DNA from 2 places in the Aeoliella fuhlenseeensis genome. Region 1 is predicted to be linked to the other one. Evidence: riboswitches for the same ligand, from Rfam matches in the RefSeq annotation. Region 1 holds a riboswitch; the other holds the start of a gene.
What was found. Region 1 has a riboswitch for cyclic di-GMP ahead of SH292x_RS14010 (Flp family type IVb pilin). Riboswitches for the same ligand answer to the same signal wherever they lie in the genome.
Positions count from the first base shown of each region.

Region 2: it holds a riboswitch for cyclic di-GMP, as region 1 does, so the genes downstream of both, SH292x_RS16375 (hypothetical protein) here and SH292x_RS14010 (Flp family type IVb pilin) in region 1, are expected to answer to the same signal.

Region 1 is NZ_CP197417.1:3,533,323-3,537,267, forward strand. Features, by position in the region: gene SH292x_RS14000 (DUF362 domain-containing protein) at 1-608, opposite strand, end outside; gene SH292x_RS14005 (hypothetical protein) at 605-1,483, opposite strand; cyclic di-GMP riboswitch class I at 1,817-1,892, shown strand; gene SH292x_RS14010 (Flp family type IVb pilin) at 2,117-2,293, shown strand; gene SH292x_RS14015 (A24 family peptidase) at 2,555-3,130, shown strand; gene cpaB (Flp pilus assembly protein CpaB) at 3,615-3,945, shown strand, end outside.
Region 2 is NZ_CP197417.1:4,182,759-4,186,703, reverse strand. Features, by position in the region: gene fliD (flagellar filament capping protein FliD) at 1-124, shown strand, start outside; gene fliS (flagellar export chaperone FliS) at 169-627, shown strand; gene SH292x_RS16380 (menaquinone biosynthesis family protein) at 800-1,663, shown strand; cyclic di-GMP riboswitch class I at 1,825-1,909, shown strand; gene SH292x_RS16375 (hypothetical protein) at 1,951-2,151, shown strand; gene SH292x_RS16370 (hypothetical protein) at 2,401-2,970, shown strand; gene rpmG (50S ribosomal protein L33) at 3,166-3,342, shown strand; gene recJ (single-stranded-DNA-specific exonuclease RecJ) at 3,423-3,945, shown strand, end outside.

The sequences.
Region 1 (3,945 bases):
ACGCCGTAGAAGTTTTTCATGCTGCACGTGACGCCAACCCAGTGATGCGTTTTCATCTTGGGCATCGAAACCACCAGATCGGCCTCGACAACGCTCTGTGGCAACCAGAACCCGCGTAACTTCGATCGGCGGCCTCGATTGGCTCGCCACGCAACGTCCTCGTAGTTGAGATCGCGAAACTCCAGCCCGCCATCAGCCAGCGCTTCGCCGACGCCCGATTCGATGAGCGCCATCTCGGTGTCGCGAACGTGCCCCGGTCCCTCGCCAACAGCAACCTGAGCACCCGCTTGGCGGAACACTTCGGCGGCCGCGACGATCATCGCGGGGTTCGTGGTCATCTGCGGTCGACTGCGATCGGGCTCGACCAAGTTCGGCTTGAGCAGTACGTGTCGGCCAGCAAGTCGTTTGAGATCGACCCCCGAGGCAACGAGGCCATCGCGAATCGTCGCGACCAGCGAACCGTCGTAACGTTGGTTGCGTGCCACAAACACGTTTGCCCTGGGCTTCAACCAGTCGAACAGCGCAGCGCCACTAAGGAGAGTGGCAGCACCTGCGACACCAGCGGTGAGCACCGTGCGGCGATCGAGATTGGATGGCGCAGTGCTCATAGTGCCGGCTCAGCCAGTTGGGGTTCGGGGTAGCTCAACGCTGGTGCTTGCGAACAGGCCATTTGCGCGAGAGCGAGCAGGGCGAGCTTGTAGGTGCTGACCCAAACTCCTCGCCGCTCAAGGGCTTCGGCCACCAGTTCCTCGAAATTGGCGGGGGAGCGTTTCCAAGCAGCGAGTGCCATCAAAGCGTGGGCGAGCGAGGTGACGCCGGTCGGCACGGCTAGTTGTTGTTCGATGTACGTGAGGCTGCGTTCGATTCGAGGATCGTCCAGCTCTTCGCCCGCAAGCGCTTGCATGGCGATGGCCGAAGGTTGCAGGTGCGGCAGAAGTTCTTGTCCGAGAACGATCGTGTTGCCATAGTTCGCACCGCCGGCGGGGAGCAAGCGATCGACCAGCAAGCGGACGGCTTCGCGAGTGCGAGGGTGATCGGCGTAACCAGCTTGTTTCAAGGCCATGGTCGCAAACGAAGTCGGCTCGAGCCAAGAATGGGTGCCGATCGCCCAGCTCCAGCCCACTATCGATGTGTCGTGACCGATATGAGCCTTTCTCGCGGGAGCGTCCCCCTTATCGGCGAGCAACCAGCGAACTGCCGCCGCGATCTCGGCTTCGAACAACTCGGGGTTCGATTCGTGCCAAGCCATTACCGCCAGGCTGGTGGTCCAGTAAGGGCCGTCCGCCGTGGCGCTGGCCGGCACTGCGCCATTATGTTGTTGCCGGATCGCGAGCCAGCGGGCTGCGCGCTCGGCAGAATCGTTACGACCCGCACGAGCGAGCGCCAAGGCGGCCCAAGCGGTAGGCTCGGCAGTAGCCGTACCACCGGTTGCGTATCCGCCGGGCGTTAGGGTTTCGAGTTGGTCGAGGACGTGTTCGATCATCTTTATCCAGCACCGGATGAAATGGCGTGCTAGATAAGAATAGGTCACGCGAACGCGGGGCCAGCGGCTGGCGGAGCGAACTGCAGAGTTCAATCCACCAGCGACTATTGTCCTTTTTCCCTGTAGAACCCGGCACCGCAAAAAAACTTAGCCGCTTGGTTTGACATCAAGGAAAACTGACATAGGTTTCAAGTGTTCGACCTGCTCACTTCGAAAGAAACGCAGCAAACGAACAGAAGACTTATCGTAAAACTTATCCCGTTATATCTAACACCTTTCGATTCGCTACGGCGAATTGTGACCCCGCCGATTAAGAGCCTGTTGCGTCATCATTCTCGACAAAGGCAAACCAGTCGTGAGGCTGGGACGCAAAGCCAAGGGCCAGTTCGCTGGTAGCCTGGTTACCGAAGGAAGATGGCTGCCGCCGTAAGGCGGTCGCTTGCAGGAAGCGATTGACGACAGCAATGGTACGCAAGCGCAAGTAATGTTTGGCCCGATGGCAGTACACCCAGGCTCGCCCTACCGCACGTTGCGTTAGGGGTACTACCGCGAGGCCGTCAACCGGGAGTTATACCACTCCTGACAACTTTAGGGTGTTGGCTTTACCGCCACCACCGAGACCCGGAGGATGCTATGAAGAAGTTTGCTCAGAAAGTACAACAGTTCCTCAAGTCGGAAGATGGCCCCACCGCTGTTGAGTACGCGGTGATGCTTGCCCTGATCGTGATCGTCTGCTTGACAGCGATTCGTTCGATCGGCACCAACGCCAATACGACCTTTGAGTCGGTCGCCACCGAATTGGCCAGCTAGTCCCCTCCGCAGGGCTCGGACCTTACGGTTCCCTATTGTTGTCGACATCCCCCTCGTCGGTCCGCCGGCGAGGGGGATTTTTTCGTGGTAGAGCGGTTATGACGACTTTTTGCCCGGCGAACTAAGTTCCCCAATCACCCGGCAAGTAGCAAACACGTCCCAACTTCGTGAGCTATGTTTCCACGTGCGGGCGCGAAAGCTACGACCGCGCAACGGCAAGTTCACCGACACGTTCACCACGATCTATTGTGAGATACTCCCATGTTTGACTTGGCTTACTGGCAAGAAGCGCTCGCGACCAACTGGCACGTCTGGCTGGTCACGGTGACCATCGTGGTGATGGCGGTGATCGACGGCATTCAACTCCGCGTGCCGAACAACCTCACCTACCCGATGATCGTCACGGGCTGGATCTACAGCTATACCCTGAGTGCCTACCCCGGTTGGGAAGGCCTCACCTACAGCCTGATGGGCACCGTGGTCGGACTCGCCGTGTTGCTGCCTGCTTATGCCATCGGTGGCATGGGTGCCGGCGACGTGAAGATGATGGCCGGCATAGGCGCTTGGATGTGGGTCGAAGTCACCCTGTACTCGTTCGCCATTGCCACGATTGTTGGTGGTGTGCTGGCGGTCGCGATGGTGCTGCTCAGCGGCACATGGCAGAAGCACCAGGCTCAGTTCTGGAGCATCTGGAACGAGATCTGCACGATCCGCGATCCCGAAAAGCTCGCCGCAATTGCCGCCGAGCGTAAACCCTCGATGCGGCTCTTGCCCTACGGTATTCCGATTGCGATTGGCACCATCATGTACTTCGGCTGGGCCGGACTGCTGGCGTAGTAACCCACCCCAGTATGCAAAGTTAGTTAACCACAGAGTTCACAGAGAGCGCAGAGGGTTGATGGCCGGATAGCAAGGCAACCGGACTTGGATTGTGACTACCGTCAGCACCGCCAGAGGTCCGATGAGGTCTAGCATCCGGACGATAGCAATCGCAGGCCATGCTTTGCGTCTTGGCGCCATTGCGTGAGAACCGTGAAAAGTTTGCAGTTGAGCAGTACTACCGATTGCCGCAACGATTATTGTTTGGATGTTTCTGCCTCTGAGTTCTCCGTGAGCTCTGTAGTTAGCAATTCATGAACCAAGTCGCTGCTAGCATTCACCGCTTAGACATTTTACTGGACCGGATGTGACGATCTTGCCGAAGTTAGCGACAAGGTTCCCAAACTGCGCCGCCGCGCAGTGGGTGGTCACGCCGCCTAACAAGAACCTTGCTTGGCGACACACTTCCGTCGTCGAGCTGCATTACCTGTAGGGGGGTCCGATGCGACCAAAGTCACTCTTACTGCTCGCGCTTGCGCTCGGTTGCGGCCTCGTGGCCTCGATCGGAATTAGCCAGGTAATGGAGAAGAAGGAAACCGTAGTTGGCTACGAAACCGAGCCAATCTACGTGGCGAACGTTAACATCAATCTCAACGATCCCATCGAGCCTTCGATGGTTTCGCTGCACGACTGGCCGAAGGGCAAGGTTCCGCCAGGAGCGATCAAGTCGCTCGACGAGCTGGAAAGCCGTCGTCCTCGCACCACGATCTATCAAGGCGAGCCGATTCTCGAAGGCAAGCTAATGGCCGAGGGCGAGGTACACGACCCCATCG
Region 2 (3,945 bases), 650 kb from region 1:
ACGCGAACGCGAGCGGACGCTGCTCGAGTTCTACCGCCTAGAAGAGACGATCGCCAAACTCCAAGGCAACACCGGTTCGCTAGAAGCCATCCAGTACATCCCACCTATCGGCCGTAGCAACTAACCTGACTGCGGACCTCGCCACCATCATCCACGGAAGGATTCATCATGGCCACGACCAATCCGAGCAAGCACCTCGAAGCCAAGATCAAGACCGCGTCGAGCGCTCAGTTGCACCTGATGCTCATCGAAGGCGCCCTGCGGTTCACGATGAAGGCGCAGCAGGACCTCGAAAAGAACAACGAGGGTCACGCCAACGAGGCGATGGTCCGTGCGATCGACATCGTCGGCGAGCTGCTAGCCGGCGTGAAGGGTGGCCAGACCGAAATCAACGCCAAGCTCGCCGATCTCTACCTCTACCTGTTCCACACGCTGACCTCGGCCTACGTCAATACCGACGCCACGAAGCTGGCCGATGTGGTGCGGGTGCTTGAATTCGAACGCGAAACCTGGCGCCTCGCCTGCGAGCGCGTCCACGCCCCGCAGTCGACCGCCGTCCCCTCGCCGGTCATTGCCCAGCACGTGGCGATGCCCGCGCCGGCCCAGGGGTTCTCGTTCGAGGCTTGAGCCCGTAAGGAATAGAGCGTGATTTGAGGCTATGTGAGCCGGGCCGTCCCCGGCCCCGGACCTGCTGCGCTAACGGCACGCTTTCTACCGCCACTCGAAAAATCCCGCTCCGCCGGGTAGGCTGGACGCTTTCCAACCTCCCGCACGCGGTCACCGAGAGAACGAGAGAGCGATGCCGGCCACCAAGCAGCAAATTCGCGTGGGCCACAGCCCCGATCCCGACGACGCCTTCATGTTCTATGCCCTGGCAAAGGACAAAATCGATACTGGCGACCTCGAGTTCACCCACGAACTGGTCGACATCGAGACCCTCAACCAGCGGGCTTTCAGCGGTGAGCTCGAACTCACTGCGGTGAGCATTCACGCCTACGCGTTCCTGATGGACAAGTACATGCTCTGCACCTGCGGCGCGAGCATGGGCGATGGCTACGGGCCGATGGTGGTGGCCAAGACCGAGATGCCGCTCAGCGAAGTCGCCAACAAGACCATTGCGGTCCCCGGCAAGCTCACCAGCGCGTTTCTCGCCCTGCGGCTTTGCCTGGGGCAGGATTTTGATTTCGTGCTGGTGCCGTTCGACGAGATCATCCCCGCCGTCGTGGCCGGCGAGTACCAGGGCCAGCCGATCGACGCGGGGCTGATCATTCACGAAGGCCAGCTCACCTACGGCGACCAGGACCTCAAGCTGATTGTCGACCTTGGCGTCTGGTGGCAGGAAGAAACCGGCCTGCCGCTCCCGCTCGGCGCGAATGCGGTCCGTAAGGACCTGGGCGACCAGACCATCCGCGAAGTGCAGCGGCTGCTCAAGGCCAGCATCGAGTACGGCCTCGATCATCGCCAGCCCGCGCTCGAATACGCGCTGCAATACGGGCGGGATCTCGACAACGCCAAGGCCGACAAATTCGTCGGCATGTACGTCAACGACTGGACGCGTGACTTCGGAGATCGCGGTCGCGCTGCAGTCGCCGAGTTCCTTCGCCGCGGATACGAGGCGGGAGTGCTCCCCCAAGCGGTAGAACCGGAATTTGTGGACGGTTAGGTCCAGAATTCCCTCGCTAGGGGGATTCCCGTATTTGCCAGCCGTTGGACGCGCTATCAAAACCGACCTAAGTTTTGGGTAGGAGAGATTCACTTCTCTTCTACCCCTTTTCGTTTCGGTCCCACTTCTTTTCCACCGCGTTGGGGCACCTAGGTCGTGCCCTCCGAAAAAGGCAAACCTGTCGCGAGGCAGGGACGCAAAGCCGTGGGTCTCTCTATGCACCAGAGAGACTGCCTGGTTACCGGACAAAAATGCAGAACCGTCCGAGTCCGGACAGCAGGCATGCCATGCATACGCTTCCAGGCAGAGTACGTCGCTACGCGACCAACTCCGACGTCCCGTTCCGCCTTTTGCCTTGCGGAGACACGACAGCCGTTATGGCTACCGATGTCCGTTCGCACTGGCAGCACCTGGTTCAGGTGCTCGAAGATCCGCAGGACGAGCTGCCGGAGTACCAACCCGCCATTCCTCCCACCCACGGCGGGTGATCGCACCGGCGGTTCGTCCAACCAAGTGAGAGATAGACCCGGCCGACGAAGGCAAGCAGTCCCCCCCAATACGCTTGCACACTCGCCGGGTCTATCTCCTATTTCATCTGGCTTGTGAGCCGGGTCGTCCTCGACCCCGGACCGCGCTGCGAGCGGGTGACTATCTCAAAATCCGTTTGCCCCTTTCCGGCAAACTATGTTAGGCTCCCAGGGTCGACGCCGACCCCGACGCACCAGGAGCCTAGCGAAATGCCCCGCCAGCGAACCCTAGCCGCCATGTTGGTCTGCGCCTTCGCTTGCATTTCCGCCGCGAGCGCCCAAGCCGACACCTGCGCCGGCCACCGCAGTTTCTACATGGGGTACAGCTACGGAATGCCCCACAGGGCGTCGATTCCGTTCGCCGGCCAGATGAACCCCCGCTACGCGAATAGCGCGCACGCCACCGGACCGGTCTTCCGTTCGGGGCCCACGGATTACTTAGCGCGACAGAACGCGATGGCGGCACAGCAAGCATTAATCGCTCAGGCGTCGGCACGCACCGAGCGAGTCACGTACGCCTCGGACATCGAATTGCTCGACGAGCCCCCGACCGACGATGTCGACGGAGTCGATAGCCAGAACCAAGCCGAGCAGCCAGAGGGCGTCTCGCCCGACTACCCCGGCCAGTTCGCCGCCGCAGAGACCGACACCGCACCCGCTCGCCGGCCGCAGCCCCTGCGTACGGCGTCGCGACCCCGCCCTGCACGCCCAGTGGGCCAGGGTGCCTTCCACGCCGCGGCGTCGCCCGAACTCGCTCGGGCCCTTGGCCACGCGTTCTAGCGCAACGGCGCGAGCCGTCCGGCAACTCTGGGCGCAAGCCGTCCAGCCGAGCTCTCGGTGCGCCTCAAATCGCTAGCGCCAACTCGCCGATACTTGCTCTTCCGCCCCAAATATCACCCCTAGCCCACTTCGCCGGGGGCCAGTATACTGCCGGGCTAGCAAAATTTTTGCAGATCGTAATCAAGGATCGTGGCCATGGCCAAAAAGAGCGGCAAGCGTAAAAAGAAAGTTGAAGTCGTATTCCTCGTGTGCGAGGAAACGGGTGATTACAACTACACCATTCGTCGTAAGACGGGAGGCGAGAAGCTGAAACTCAAGAAGTTCTGCCCTCGCTTGCAGCGCCACACCATCCACAACGAAAAGAAGAAGTAAACCGGTGCGACGGCTTCCGCCCCGCCGCGCAACGTGCGCCGCGGGGAATTGGTTCCTCCCCCGCGTTTACTCCTTCTCTCATGCCCAAAGAATGGCGCATCGCGACGTACGACCTGGCGGTGGTCGATCGGCTTGCGCGGGCTGCCCAGGTGCCTGAGATCGTCGCGCAATTGCTCATCGGCCGCGGCATCGACTGCCCGGACGCGGCGCGAAAATTCATCGACGCCAAGCTCAACGATCTTCGCGATCCCCACCTGCTCCCCGGCGTGACCGGGGCGGCCGAGCTGCTGTTCAAGGCGGCCAAGGATGGCCGGCGAATTATCGTCTACGGCGACTACGACGCCGACGGCATGACCGCTACCGCCATTCTGCTTCGTTGCTTCCGGCTGCTGCACGCCAACGTCGACTACTACGTCCCGCACCGACTCGAAGAAGGCTACGGGCTGAGCAACGAATCGCTCGACGAACTCGCCGCCCAAGGTGCCGAGTTCGTGGTGACCGTCGACAATGGCATCGCCAGCCTCGCCGAGGCCGACCACGCCCGCGAGCTTGGCATCCAGCTGGTCGTTACCGATCACCATCAAATGGCCGAACGGCTACCGG